One region of the Arthrobacter sp. R3-55 genome, then DNA from elsewhere that is predicted to be linked to it. Evidence: riboswitches for the same ligand, from Rfam matches in the RefSeq annotation. Region 1 holds a riboswitch; each other region holds the start of a gene.
The links. Region 1 has a riboswitch for S-adenosylmethionine ahead of M1D51_RS07855 (aminotransferase class V-fold PLP-dependent enzyme). Riboswitches for the same ligand answer to the same signal wherever they lie in the genome.

Region 1 (4,891 bases):
CGCCGTCATCGGCCGGATCATCACCGTGGACCGAGGACGCTACAGGGCAATTGTGGATGAGGATTTCTCGAACGCCCGTGTTGTCATCGCTGCACGTGCCCGCGAACTGCGGCGAAACCCGGTAGTCCCCGGGGACTTCGTGGCGCTGGTGGGGGACGTCACCGGCTCACCGGACACGCTGGCACGGCTGGTGCGGGTGGAAGAGCGGCGAACCCTCCTGCGCCGCAGTGCCGACGATACCGACCCCATCGAACGGGTAGTGGTAGCCAACGCCGATCAGTTGGTCATTGTTGTTGCCGCCGCCAACCCTGAACCCCGCACCGGATTCATCGACCGCGCCCTTGTGGCAGCCTACGACGCCGGCATTGAGCCGTTGCTGCTCATCACCAAGGCGGACGTCAAGGATCCGGCGGAACTCCTCGCCAACTACCTCAGCCTGGACTTCCCGGTGATCATCAGCCGCACGGCGGACTCCGAAGCAGGTGGCATCGACGCCCGCTCGGATGACGGGCTGTCGGCACGTTTGGACAGGGACGCCGTAGCCCAGTTGCGCTCCCACCTCGGCGGCAAGGTCACCGTGATGCTCGGCCACTCGGGCGTGGGCAAGTCCACCATGGTCAATGCCCTGACAGGGGCAGAGCGGGCAACCGGCGGAGTCAACGCCGTGACGGGTCGGGGACGGCATACGTCCTCCTCCGCTTTGGCCTTGAAACTTGCCGACGCCCCGGCCGGCAGTTGGATCATCGACACCCCGGGCATCAGGTCCTTTGGCCTCGCCCACGTGGATCCGGATCGGATTCTGCATTCTTTCCCTGATCTTGAGCCCGGAACTCAAGCCTGCGAACGCGGCTGCAAGCACGACGCCACTGCCATCAACTGCGGGCTGGATCCCTGGGTGAACGAAGGTCACGCCGGACCTTCAGGAGTGGCCCGGCTGGCTTCGCTGCGCCGGCTGCTCGGCGCAGACCCGCGGCTGGAAGCCAAAGAGGCCAAGGAACTGGGCACTGTCAACTGATCGCTGCGGCTTCACCTCCCCACTGCAGGGAATGTTTCAGGATAGTTTGGTGCCATGACCCATCCCGTTTCCACCTACAACGATGACCTGCGCCTGGCCCATGTCCTCGCTGATTCCGTCGATGCCCAGACCATGGATCGCTTCAAGGCCCTGGACCTCAAGATCGAAACCAAGCCCGACCTCACTCCCGTCACGGACGCTGACAAGGCTGCGGAGGAAGCCATCCGCGGCCAACTCTCACGCTCGCGGCCCAGGGACGCTGTTCTTGGCGAGGAATTTGGCAGCAGCGGACACGGCTCACGCCGTTGGATCATCGATCCCATCGATGGAACCAAGAACTTCGTCCGGGGTGTACCGGTGTGGGCGACGCTGATCGCACTGGTTGACGAGGGTGAACCTGTAGTAGGCGTCGTCAGCGCCCCCGCTTTGGGCAAACGCTGGTGGGCGGCCAAGGACATGGGCGCCTACATGGGGCGGTCCCTTGCCGCTGCTACCCGCTTGAAGGTCTCCAACGTCACCAATCTGGCCGATGCCTCGCTGTCTTACTCCAGCCTGTCCGGGTGGAAGGAACGCGGGAACCTGGACGAGTTCCTGGGACTGACCGAGGACGTTTGGCGGACCCGGGCCTATGGCGACTTTTGGTCCTACTGCCTGGTGGCAGAAGGGGCAGTGGACATCGCTTGCGAGCCTGAGTTGAACTTGTACGACATGGCTGCACTGGTCCCGATCGTGACGGAGGCCGGTGGCCGCTTTACTTCGCTGGAAGGCGACGACGGACCCTTCGGCGGCAATGCCTTGGCCACTAACTCGATCCTCCACTCAGAGGTGCTCAAGCGCCTCAACCCAGGCTTGGACGATCTCCTTTAGTTCCGGCCTCCTCCAGCTCCGGGCCCGTGGGACCAGGGCGATTTAGCGAATATTCGACGGCGGTTGCCTCCTTTTGGAGGCAGCTGCCGTCTTTTATTCGCCAAACTCCCGCTTTACAAGCCTGACGTAACAAAGCGCTTAACAAAGCGCAGTGACTTTGGAGTGGCCGCTGGAGGTGCCCTAACCTTTTTTACAGGTCACGAGTGCCAGCGCTAAACCCCGGTTTGCTGGCCGGCAACCCTCCATTCGCGGTGGGGTGCCCCGGGTGACGACCCGGCCGGTCCGGAACGGATGCGGCAAGCGCGGATCCCCCCCATGGGGGTCCCTCTTGAATGAGGTCCCATGAGTACTGTCACGTTCGATTCAAACGCCATTCCTTCTTTTGTCGAAGAAACCCCTGCACAGGCAGCTGCAGCAGCCCGGCCCCTCGCCGCAGTGACTGGTGCCGAACTGCAGGCCCCACTGATTCAGGGCGGCCACGTCCGCTACGCCAATCTGGACTATGGAGCTTCGGCTCCGGCGCTGACCATCGTCTCGGCCTATCTCAACGAGGTCCTGCCCTACTACGCCAGCGTCCACCGCGGTGCCGGATATGCCTCACAGATCAGCACCTCCGTCTATGAGAATTCACGGAACATCGTGCGTGACTTCGTCGGTGGGCGCCCGGATGATTCCGTCATTTTCACGCGAAACACCACGGACTCCTTGAACCTCCTGGCCGGTTGCCTTCCCCAGGCCGAGGGCCGGTTCTCCGGTGAAGTCCTTTACCTGGACATCGAACACCACGCCAACCTGCTCCCCTGGCAAGGAGTCCCGCACCGCAGCGTCGTGGCAGCCTCCACCCTCGCCGCGACGTTCGACAAACTCCGCGATGAGTTGGCCCAGGGCGGGGTCAGCCTGCTCGCGATCACCGGTGCCTCGAACGTTACTGGTGAAATCCTGCCGATCGCCGAGCTCGCTTCATTGGCTCACGAATTCGGTGCCAGGATCGTGGTGGATGCAGCCCAGCTCGCACCCCACCGTAGGATCAACATCACCGAAGCTGACGTGGATTACGTTGTCTTCTCCGGGCACAAGCTCTACGCGCCTTTCGGTGCCGGCGTAGTGGTGGGCCGTCCGGACTGGCTCGACGCCGGGATTCCACACCTGGCTGGTGGCGGCGCCGTCCGGGAAGCCCGTTTGGACTCCGTCAGCTGGGCAACCGGTCCCGCCCGCCACGAGGGCGGCTCCCCCAACGTCCTTGGCGCAGCCACCCTCGCCCGCGCTACTCAAGTTCTCGCTGCACTGGACCAGGAGGCCTGGCACAACCACGAGGCGTCGATCCGCTCCTACCTGGTGGACGGCTTGGAGGCCATCGACGGCGTGACAGTCCACCGGATCTTCTCCGACTCCGAAGACACCATCGGTGTGGTCAATTTCTCCGTAGAAGGATTCGACGCCGGATTGGTGGCAGCGTACCTGGCCGCCGAGCACGGCGTTGGCCTCCGGGATGGCCGCTTCTGCGCACACCCACTGCTCAAGCGGCTAGGACTCCCCTCGGGCTCCTTGCGTGCAAGTTTTGGCGTCGGCTCCCGGTTGGAGGACGCCACGAGGCTGCTGGCAGGCATTGAGGGCCTCAAGCGCAACGGCCTTGGCTGGGACTACGTAGTGGATGAGGGCCGCTGGGTACCTGCCAACGACCACCGCACCTACCCCGAGTGGGCTCCCAATACTCCGGGCACGGCGGGCGCAGCCCCCTGCACTGTGGACTAATACCGGGTCTCGGTTTCCGGCCGCTGGGGTAAATTCGTAGTGTATCTCTTTTGCCGACCCTGGAAGGAGTCCTTGGTGGCGATGCGTTCTCAGGCTGCCTCAAGTGGACAGCCAGCCATCCCCGGACCTGCCGGACCACGCGGGCCCAAGCTCCACGCTGACCTCCGCAGTGAGTTCGGCCAGAGTTTCCAGGACGGCGGAGAGCACTATGATCGGGTGCGCCCCGGTTATCCCTTGGACTCTGTGGAATGGCTGGTCCCGGAAGGGACCCGGATAGCTGCGGACCTGGGCGCAGGGACCGGCAAGTTCACGGCGCGCCTCGTCCAGTACGGGCTGGACGTGACCGCCGTCGATCCTTCCGTGGACATGCTTGATCAGCTGCGGAAGTCCCACCCACAAGTCCTCGCGCTGGAGGGAACTGCCGAAGCAACTGGACTGACGGACTCAGCATTCGACGTCGTCAGTGTCGCCCAGGCCTGGCATTGGTGCGACCCACTCGCGGCGAGCACCGAGATAGCTCGTATCCTGCGGCCGCAGGGGACCCTGGGTTTGATCTGGAACCAGTTGGATACCGCGGTGCCCTGGGTTCACAGGTTATCGCGCATCATGCATGCCGGAGACGTCCACAAGCCAGGCTTCCGGCCAGTGATCGGTCCGGAATTCACCCGCTTGGAAAGCCACTTCACCCGGTGGGAGGACGCCTTGACGCCGGGAGACATCATGGAACTGACCAAGTCCCGCAGCTACTACCTCCGTGCCAACGACGCCACCAGGGCCAAAGTCATGGGAAACCTGGAATGGTACCTCCATGAGCACCTCGGGTACGAGCCAGGCGATACCGTTCACGTGCCGTACGTGACGCAGACGTGGCGGGCAGTCAAAGTCCACAACACCGGGCCACGGTAGGCTTGGAGTGTGAAGACCAGTACGCCCTCCTCCTCGATTGAGGACTACGTCAAGGTCATCTACTCCTACACGGAGTGGCAGGACAAACCCATTACGTCCTCCCAACTGGCCATGCGCCTGGGAGTGGCCAATTCTTCGGTGTCCGAGATGGTGCGCAAACTCAAGGACCAGGGCCTGGTTGACCACCAACCGTACAGCGCCATCAGGCTGACCCCCCAGGGCATGCGGCTTGCGCTGTCCATGGTGCGGCGTCACCGCCTCATTGAGACTTACCTGGTGGAAGAACTCGGGTACAGCTGGGACGAGGTCCACGACGAAGCCGAGATGCTGGAACATGCGGTGTCCGATACC
Region 2 (4,891 bases), 1.5 Mb from region 1:
CTCCGCATGGTCCGGACTGACCATGAAGGACGTAAAACTGGGCCTCCACGTGACTGAGGAACTTTCGCCCGGCGCCCTGGCTTCGGTAACCCTGGACGGTTTCGAGTTTTACCTGGCCACGGAAGACGTCGGCGAGCTCACCCTTGGAAGGCGCACGACACCTCCGGATGACGCAGGACTCCCCCGGATTGACCTCCTCCAGTGCTATGACGAATACGTCATGGGCTATTCCCAGTCCCGGCATTACCTGGGCGGGACAGCGCCATACTTCCCCGAGGACAACGGGCCCATGCATGTGGTCCTGATGAACGGCAGGTTGGCCGGATGGTGGCGCCATGGCTTTTCCGGCGGAACCTGCCAGCTGGACGTCCGGATGAACCGTCCTCCAAGCCCTTCCGAGCAGGAGGCCCTGGACGCGGAAGTGGCACGCTACGGCCGGTTCCTGGGTATGGAGGCCCGGCTTCTCTGAGCCGTTCGGCGCAGGGAAGGGAGCTCTTGCCGGCAGAATCCGGGCTAGCTGGCAGGACTAAGCTGGGATAAGACCTAGGAGGCCTGCACTGTGAACAATCTGATCTTCTGGATCATCGTCTGCTCGTGGCTGATTCCGCTCGGGATCCGCATGTACAACCGCTCCCGCGCACGCCGGATCCAGCAAGGAACCTTCCGCGAGCCCGGCTACCCGCCGCAGAACCTGCCCGGCCCGGGCTTCCCGCCACAGCAGAACTACCCCGGCCAGCCCTACCCCGCGGAAAGTTACCCGCAGCAGAACTACCCGGGCCATCCGTCCGAGCCGTCCGTCATCCGCCCGGCGGAACCGGCACCGCAGGAGGGGTCGTCGTCGGGGGCTTCATCCCCCGCACCGTTCCCGTCTACCAGCGGATCGCCGCAAGGCTACCGTGCCCGCAAACTGGCAGAGCTGGATGAGAAATTCAGCAACGGCGAGATCGCCATGGAGGATTACATGAAGCAGCGCGGCGAGATCATGAACGGCTAGCCCACCGGGATGCCAAGGCAGCCTGCAGGCTAGGCGAAGAAGGCCTCGCGCAGCTGGGGAGAGAGCTGCCCGATTTCAGTGAGGAAGCCGTCGTGGCCGATCGGAGCCTCAATGACGTGGACCGGAACATCACCGGGCAGGGCTGCCGCCAATTCCCGGGATTGCGCCGGGAAGTACAGCCTGTCGCTGTCCACTGCGGCCACGAAGAAATCGGCGGTGGTCCTGGACAATGCCGCCTCCAACGATCCCCGTCCACGGGCGACGTCGTGGGACATCAGGGCTTCGGTGATGGCGATGTAGCTGTTGGCGTCAAAGCGGCGGACGAGCTTTGTCCCTTGGTGATCCAGATAGCTCTCCACCTGGTACCGGCCACGCTCCCCGAGCACCTGGGCAGCCAGCGGCGTCTCCTGGTGCTGGGCTTCCCGACCGAAGCGGAAATCCAATTCCAGCGCCGATCGATACGTGATGTGGGCGATCCGCCGCGCCAAGGCGAGCCCGTGTTCAGGGGCATTGCCTGCGTAGTAGTCGCCGTTGTTGAAGTTTGGGTCCTGGCGGATGGCCAGTGTTTGGGCCTGAGCGAAAGCGATCTGCTCGGCGGTGCTGTAGGCGCCTACTGAAATCACGGCGCAGCGTTTGACGCGCTCGGGGAACGTCACAGCCCATTCAAGGGCGCGGGCACCGCCCATGGAGCCACCCAGGACGGCGTGCCAGGCCTCGATTCCCAGTGCATCGGCAAGGCGTGCCTCTGCCACGGTGCTGTCGCGCAGGGTGACCAGCGGGAAACGTGAGCCCCACGGCCGGCCGTCGGGTGCTTCCGAAGAAGGCCCCGTGCTTCCGTAGCACCCTCCCACAATATTGATGGAGATCACGAAGAACTTGTCGGTGTCGATCGTGGCGCCAGGGCCCACCAGCTGCTCCCACCAGCCTTCCTCATCCGTGGCTCCGCGGGCTACGTGGGTACTGCCTGTGAGCGCATGCTGGATGAGCACGGCGTTCGAGGCGTCCGCGTTGAGCTGCCCCCAGGTTTCGTACGCCAGGACGACGTCAGGAAGGAACCCGCCGGCTTCAAGTTCCAACGGCCCGATGCCGGCGTACTTGACGGTCCCGTCTTCTTCTCCGGATTTAGGAAGGGCTGTAGCAGTAATGGTCATTCCTTTGACACCTTAACCTCGCGCTTGCCCGTCGCCTTGCGTGCGAACAGGCCAGGTCTTCACCCGGGGCACCCCACCGCGGAGGAGGGTTGCCGGCCAGCAAGCCGGGGCTATGTGCTGGCACTCATGACCTAATACGAAGAGTCTAGGAAATACAGGGCGGTTCTGGCGAAGAATGTGACAACAGTGTGACGGTTTTTGGCGGCATCGTTCGCCGAACAGCACCCTGGAATGCCGCCCGGCGAACAATTGACGGCCGGACGGCCCTCCACAGGAGTGCGGCGTCAGGCCCCCTTGGCGGCCCGGAACCCGGCTTCAAGGTCCGCGATGATGTCATCCACGTGTTCGATGCCCACGGACAAGCGCACCAAGCCCGGGTTCACGCCTGCAGCGACCTGCTGCTCCACTGTCAGCTGGCTGTGCGTGGTGGAGGCCGGGTGGATGACCAGCGAGCGGACGTCGCCGATGTTGGCAACATGCGAGTGCAATTCCAGACCATCCACGAACCGCTTGCCTGCTTCGACACCGCCCTTGATGTTGAAAGCAACAATGGCGCCGGTGCCTTGGGGACCGTACTTCCGTCCCCGGTCATACCAAGGGCTGGAAGGAAGGCCGGCATAGGCGACCGATTCGACGTCGTCGTGGCTTTCGAGCCACTCGGCCACCTTGGTGGCGTTGGCGACATGGCGCTCCACCCGCAGGCTCAGCGTCTCCAGGCCCTGGGCAATCAGGAAGGCATTGAACGGTGCCACGGCTGAGCCAAGATCGCGAAGCAACTGGACGCGGGCCTTCAAAATGTAGGACAAGTTGGCGCCCAGCGCTCCGTCCTTGCCGAGGTCCCGGGCGTAGACCAGTCCGTTGTAGCTCGGGTCCGGGGTGTTGAAGCCCGGGTAGCGCTCCGGGTCCTTGCCGAAATCGAAGTTGCCGGAATCCACAATGACTCCGGCAATCGCAGAGCCGTGCCCGCCGAGGTACTTGGTGGCGGAGTGCACCACGATGTCGGCGCCCCACTCGATGGGACGGATGAGGTAGGGCGTGGACAGCGTGTTGTCGACGATGAGCGGCACGCCGGCCTCGTGGGCAGTGCGCGCTACACCCTCGATGTCCAGCACGTCCTGGCGCGGGTTGGACACAACCTCGCCGAAGAAGAGCTTGGTATTGGGCTGGACAGCATCGCGCCACTGGTCCAGGTTGTCCGGGTCCTGGACGAACGTCACCTCGATGCCGAACTTCTTCAAGGTGTGCGCCAGCAGATTGTAGGTGCCGCCGTACAGGCTGGGGCTGGCAACGATGTGGTCGCCGGCCTCCGCGATGTTGAGGATGGCAAAGGTCTCCGCAGCCTGGCCCGAGCTCAGCAGGAGCGCGCCCAAGCCGCCTTCCAGGCTCGCGATGCGCTGCTCCACAGCGTCCTGGGTCGGGTTGCCGATCCTGGTGTAGATCGGCGCCAGTTCGGCCAGGGCAAAGCGGTTGGCTGCGCTCTCGGCACTGGGGAACACGAAGGACGTGGTCTGGTAGATCGGCAGGGCCCGCGCTCCGGTAGCGGAGTCAGGCTCCTGACCTGCGTGGATCTGGCGGGTTTCGAAAGACCATCCTTGGGACATGGAGTTCTCCTGTTCGTGGCGCATTGGTTCTGTGGAAACGTGCTGCATGTGAGCTGGGGCCAGTCTAGGAAGTGTCCGGAGCCGAAGACAGCTTTGTGACGCCGATGGAATCTTTCGGACTTTCAGCGTCCCTGCATGACGTCAGTTGGCACCGGTTATACACATCCCACCTTAGTTAGGCTTGACTTAGCTGAGACCCCGATCACAAAGTGCCAAGATGAAGCCATGCGCATGGATCACGTCTCTTACGCCTGTGAACGAGATGGCCTTTTGGCCACTACCGAACGAATTTCCGCGGCACTGGGAGTGGACGCTGTCCGGGGCGGAGTGCACCCGCGCTTCGGCACCCGGAACATGATCATTCCCCTTGCGGATAACAAGTACCTGGAAGTGGTGGAGGTCCTGGACCACCCCGCTTCCGACAAAGCACCTTTTGGCCAGGCAGTACGAGCCCGCTCGGCTGCCGGCGGTGGCTGGATGGGCTGGTGCGTCGCTGTTGATGACCTGGCACCGTTCGAGGACCGCCTTGGCCGCTCCGCTGTTCCGGGCAACCGCAAGTTCCCCGACGGCCGCGAACTGGTGTGGCAGCAGATCGGCATTCTGGGCTTGATCGCAGATCCCCAGGTCCCGTACTTGCTCAAGTGGGAGGGCGACCCCTCACTGCACCCGTCAAGGATCTACGAAAGCGACGTCAAGATGTCCAGCCTGACTATTGCGGGCTCGGCGGAACGCGTCACCGAATGGCTCGGAGAACCGGTGGAAAAGCCGCTCGAGGACGTTGCCGTCCAGTGGATGGCGCCGCACGGCACCCCGGGAATCATGTCAGTAACTTTCGAAACCGCCTCCGGAGCCGTCACCATCTAACGCCCCACCCCTCCGGGCGCGTCCCGGCCGGTCAACCCTGCCCGGAAAAACTTCGGCCGCCATCAGCGGGTGCCAATGACGTCACCCACCGATGGCGGCCGGATACTTTTAACCGCCCTATCCGAGGCCTATCGCCTTGCCGAACAAACTGAAGCCGACAAACGCCACAATGTCCAGCAATGCGTGGGCAATCACCAAGGGCATGACCCGTTTGGTCTTGGTGTAGATCCATGCGAACACCAAACCCATGACCACGTTGCCGATGAACGGCCCGAAGCCCT
Region 3 (4,891 bases), 1.2 Mb from region 1:
ATGAGATCATCCACATCTTCCAGGCCCACAGACAAACGGACCACGCCGTCGCTGAGCCCGATCGCCGCCCGCCCCTCCGGCCCCATGGCCCGGTGGGTGGTGGTGGCCGGGTGGGTGATGAGGGACTTGGAGTCGCCCAGGTTGTTGGAGATGTCCACTACACGCAGGCCATCGAGCAGTGCGAACGCGGAATCCTTGGCCGAACGTCCCGCGGAAGGGAGCAGCTCGAAGGTCAGCACAGTGCCTCCGGCCTTCATCTGCTTCGCGGCAAGCTCGTACTGCGGGTGGGACTTCAACAACGGGTACTTGACCCAGCTGATGGCCGGCTGCTGTTCAAGCCACTCGGCAATCTTCAAAGCAGAGGCAGAACTGTGGTTCACACGGAGCCCGATGGTCTCCAGGCCCTTGGTCAGGACCCAGGCATTGAACGCGGACAACGAAGGGCCGGTGTGCCGCATAAGCTGCTTTACCGGGCCGTCAATGAATTCCTTGGTGCCCAGGATCGCACCGCCAAGGACACGTCCCTGGCCGTCAATATGCTTGGTACCGGAGTAGACGATCACGTCGGCACCCAGCTCGCCGCAGCGTTGCAACAGGGGAGTGGCAAAGACGTTGTCTACCACCACGGTCGCCCCGGCGGCATGCGCCAGTTCGCTGACGGCAGCGATGTCTACGATCTCTTGCATGGGGTTGGACGGAGATTCGAAGAACACAGCAGTGGTTGGTTCCGAGAGGGCTTCACGCCACTGCTCCAGGTCCGGGCCATCAACGAACACGGTTTCCACACCCCAACGGGGCAGGATCTCGTTGAGGATGACGAAGCATGAGCCGAACAGGGAGCGGGCAGCCACCACGCGGTCGCCCGCAGCCAGCAGGGCACCCAGGGCAGTGAAGACCGCAGACATGCCGGACGCGGTGGCAAAGCACGCCTCGGTTCCTTCAAGCAGCCGCAGCCGTTCCTGGAACGTGGCCACGGAGGGGTTGCCGTAGCGGGAGTACACGAAGCGCTCGTCTTCTCCGGTGAAAGCACGCTCGGCAGCTGCGGCCGATTCGTAGACAAAGCCGGAGTTCAGGAAAACCGGCTCGGATGTTTCCTGGAAATTGGTACGGTCAAGGCCACCGCGGACGGCCTGGGTGTCAGGGCTCCAGCCGGCGGCGTCGGGATTGAAAGTCACTTACTCGGTCCCCAGATTCGTCGGCAGGCCACGATTTTTCCAGCCATTGACGGTGCGTTCACCGTAGCGGTCAGGTTCACCCTCGAAACCCTCAAGGACGTTGTACGCCGTGAATCCGGCCTGCGTTGCGGCAATGGCGGCGGAGATGGAGCGCTGGCCGGAGCGACAGATGAAAACGAGTTCCACGGCCTCGTCCTCGGGGGCCTGCTGCTGCAGGTCCTCGATGAAACGGGAGTTGGGGATGCCGCCTGCGAGGCTCCATTGGATGAACAGGGGATCGTTCTCCGTGGCTTTGGTGTCAGGGATGCCGATGTGGGCCCACTCGCCCTCGGTGCGGACATCGACCAGGATGGCGCCTTGCTCGAGCTTGGCCCATGCATCCTGCGGGGTCAGGTCACCTGCGTAGCTCATGCGTGGCCCTCGAATGCTTCTTCGTCGTCATAGTTCTCCAGCTGGTCAACGGCGTCGGCGACGGCGGCATCAGCATTGGCGATCGCGGCGGGGAGCACAATTGCCTGGGCAACAATGACGGTGGTGCCGTTGAAGGTAGCTGCCGGGCTGCCATGGAGCACGTAGCCCTCAGCGAGCGCGCTGTGGATGCGCTCGCAGAATTCACGGTTGTCCGGGCCTGTAATCAGGCGGTAGGAGAGTTTTTCTTCAGTGGGTTCAGGCATTGCTGGTGCTCCTCAGTCACGCTTGCAGTTCGAATTTGTCGATACGCCGAGTAGTCACCTGAGGCACCCCGCCGGAGAGAGGGTTGCCGACCAGCAAGTCAGGGCTTTGCGCTGGTACTCATTACTCAAGAAAAACGTAGCATCCGCGGGCGTCGGGCTGCACTTGCGGGCGCCGATCCGGCCGTCATGTTGCGTAATCGGCGGACGCTTCAGTGCCCCCTTCCTTGAGCGCACGTACTGCCGCGCCGACAGTGGGGTAGAAGTGTTCAGGCGTGAAACTCGCTGCAGTGCCAAGACGGACCAACTTGTCCTTCACCGGGCCCTTGAGTTCGGCGAACACCAGATCTACTCCCTTGCTGGCCAGCCATTCGTCCAGGGTGACCAGATCGTCCAAGGCCGTGGTGTCAATCCCGGTGATGGGTTCGGCGGCAAGGATGACGTGGGTGACGGGGACCGCGGACTCGTCCGGGGCCTCATGCAGTTGTTCGCGGACAAATGCGGCCAGGACCTGGCCGTTTCCGAAGAACAGGGGAGCATCAAAGCGGAGAATCAAGAGTCCCGGGATGCGCTCGGCTTCGGGATGCCGCTCAACGTCGTGGTACCCCGGCAGGCCATCCTCTGCGCCAAGTTCGGTTCGGTACGGATCCCAGGCCCTGCGGACAAAATCCAGGAGCGCCAGGGCAATCGCCACAACGATTCCCTGCAGGACGCCCACGGTCAGGACTCCGAGGAACGCGGCCAGCATCACCACGGACTCGCTGCGGCTAAGGCTGAAGAGCCGCCGGACACCAGCCGGATCTGCGAGGGCAATCGCTGCGGCAATGACGACCGCGGCAAGGGTTGCCGATGGCAGGTACTCCGTCACCCCCGGTGCCAGCAGCATGAATGCCAGCACCAGCAAGGACCCCACCACCCCGGTCAGCTGGGATTTGGCACCTGCATCCACGGCCACGGGCGTCCGCGAGGTGCTGCCGGAAATCGGGAATCCTCCCAGCAGTCCGGTAGCGGCATTGGCCGCCCCGAGCGCAGCCATCTCCCGGTTGCCGGACACCCGTTTGCCGTCCTTGGCTGCCAGGGTCTGGGACAGGACGCCCGTATCGGCAAAGGCCATGAGGGCAATGCCGGCCGCGGCGGGCAGCAATGTCAACGCATCGGCCCATCCAATGCCGCCCAGTGCGGGCAACGGCAGGCCCTGCGGCAAGACTCCGGTGACCTTCACGTCGTCGTTAAGGCCCAAGACCGCCGTCGCTACGCATGAACCAACCACTGCGAACAGGACGCCGGGTACTTTCCACCGCAGGAGCCGCGGGATCCAGATGAGCGCCAGTGAACCTGCACCGAGCAGCAGCGCGGTGATGTTGATGTCACCGCCGAATACCCCGGTGGTGACCTGTCCGAGCTTTTGCCAGACGTCGCCGTCGGCCTCTATGCCCAGGAAAGCCGGCAGTTGCGAGAGCGCCACCAGCAGTGCGATTCCATTGAGGTATCCGAGCCGAATGGGTTTGGACAGCAAACCCGTGATGGTCCCCAGTTTCAGGGCGGAGCCCGCCAGCATGAACGCACCCACCAGCAGGGCCAGGAGCCCTGCCAACGCCACGGACTTACCGCTGTTGCCCGCTGCGAGGGGCACAATCGCCGCAGCGATCAACGGGGCCAATGCTGAGTCGGGTCCGAGGACCATGATGCGGGAAGGGCCCACCGCCGCGTAAACCAGCAGCGGTACGACAGTTGCGTAGAGGCCGGTGACAGGAGGCAAGCCGGCTGCCTGCGCATATGCCATGCCAGCGGGCACCAACAGGGAGAACAGTGCCGCACCCGCAATGAGATCGTGCCGCAGCCATTCACGCTTGTATCCCTTAAGGACCCAGAGGCTGGACAGCCGGTCCTTTGCGGAAGGGCGGGTGGTTGCTGCATTCATACAGCGATCATTCCCGACCCCCGCTGTTTGCGGAACAGGATTCAAGGCCTATGTGGAAATCCGTGCCGTCTCAATCCACGTTCAATTGTGACGTCCCGGGAGCATAATTGACCCAGTACGTCCCCCTGTAACTTCGCATGAAATCAGGTCGCGGTGAACGGACAGAGCAGTTCTACACTCAAGCCCATGCTGCACTTTGGATGGTTTGTGGGCCACGGATTCGGTGTCCAGGGGTGGGGGACGCCCGGTTACGGCCTGGGTTACGACTGGAAGAAACCCGCCCTCTACCAGGAGGCTGTCCGGGCGTTCGAACGATCCGGGTTGGACCTCTTCATCATTGAGGATTCCCTCACGGTGCCGGACACTTATGGCGGTTCGGCCGAGGTTTCCCTGGCCCACGCATCCTTCGCGCCCAAGCATGATCCCTTGGCATTGGTCCCGTATCTTCTGTCCGCCACCGAGCATCTGGGGATCGTCCCGACGGTCAGTGCGTCCTTCTATCCGCCCTTCACTGCAGCCCGTCTCCTAGCCACTTTGCAGCACTTTTCCGAGGGGCAGTTGGGCTGGAACGTGGTGACTTCCGGCAGCGACCTCGCGGCGCAAAATTACGGGCTGGACCAGCAGATCGAACACGACCTCCGGTACGAGAAGGCGGAGGAATTCGTCGACGTCGTTAGGCGGCTGTGGCGCAGTTGGGAACCTGACGCCTTGGTTGAGGACGTTGAGGCAGGTGTGTTCGCGGACCACACCAAGGTGCACCCGATCAATCACGACGGCGACTTCTTCAAGGTCCGTGGCCCCCTGAACACGGCGCCGCTGCCGGAGGAACCCGTGTTGGTGCAGGCCGGTGCGTCGCCCCGGGGCAAAGCGTTCGCGGGCGGGCATGCTGATGTGGCCATTGCCTTGGCGCGTGGTGTTGAGGGCATGAAGTCCTACCGGGATTCCATCAGGGCGGAAGCTGCCCGGGCCGGCAGGAACCCCGACGACGTCAAGGTACTTTTTGTCCTGAAGCCCACCGTTGTGGGTTCTCCTGCCGAGGCCGAGGAATTGCGGGCCCGGCGCCGGGAGCTCAGCCAGCGCGATATCGACAGCCAGCTGAACTCCATTTCCTATCTCTCGGTGAT

Region 2: it holds a riboswitch for S-adenosylmethionine, as region 1 does, so the genes downstream of both, metX (homoserine O-acetyltransferase MetX) here and M1D51_RS07855 (aminotransferase class V-fold PLP-dependent enzyme) in region 1, are expected to answer to the same signal.
Region 3: it holds a riboswitch for S-adenosylmethionine, as region 1 does, so the genes downstream of both, M1D51_RS02565 (DUF1737 domain-containing protein) here and M1D51_RS07855 (aminotransferase class V-fold PLP-dependent enzyme) in region 1, are expected to answer to the same signal.

What each region holds. Positions count from the first base shown of each region.
Region 1 is NZ_CP096423.1:1,678,615-1,683,505, reverse strand. Features, by position in the region: gene rsgA (ribosome small subunit-dependent GTPase A) at 1-1,015, shown strand, start outside; gene hisN (histidinol-phosphatase) at 1,070-1,882, shown strand; SAM riboswitch class IV at 2,078-2,191, shown strand; gene M1D51_RS07855 (aminotransferase class V-fold PLP-dependent enzyme) at 2,225-3,634, shown strand; gene M1D51_RS07850 (class I SAM-dependent methyltransferase) at 3,716-4,540, shown strand; gene M1D51_RS07845 (metal-dependent transcriptional regulator) at 4,550-4,891, shown strand, end outside.
Region 2 is NZ_CP096423.1:3,171,314-3,176,204, forward strand. Features, by position in the region: gene M1D51_RS14695 (winged helix DNA-binding domain-containing protein) at 1-469, shown strand, start outside; gene M1D51_RS14700 (hypothetical protein) at 560-994, shown strand; gene metX (homoserine O-acetyltransferase MetX) at 1,024-2,145, opposite strand; SAM riboswitch class IV at 2,161-2,277, opposite strand; gene M1D51_RS14710 (bifunctional o-acetylhomoserine/o-acetylserine sulfhydrylase) at 2,430-3,746, opposite strand; gene M1D51_RS14715 (VOC family protein) at 3,972-4,610, shown strand; gene M1D51_RS14720 (CPBP family intramembrane glutamic endopeptidase) at 4,728-4,891, opposite strand, start outside.
Region 3 is NZ_CP096423.1:527,711-532,601, forward strand. Features, by position in the region: gene M1D51_RS02555 (O-succinylhomoserine sulfhydrylase) at 1-1,175, opposite strand, end outside; gene M1D51_RS02560 (rhodanese-like domain-containing protein) at 1,176-1,586, opposite strand; gene M1D51_RS02565 (DUF1737 domain-containing protein) at 1,583-1,849, opposite strand; SAM riboswitch class IV at 1,863-1,975, opposite strand; gene M1D51_RS02570 (SulP family inorganic anion transporter) at 2,034-3,767, opposite strand; gene M1D51_RS02575 (NtaA/DmoA family FMN-dependent monooxygenase) at 3,921-4,891, shown strand, end outside.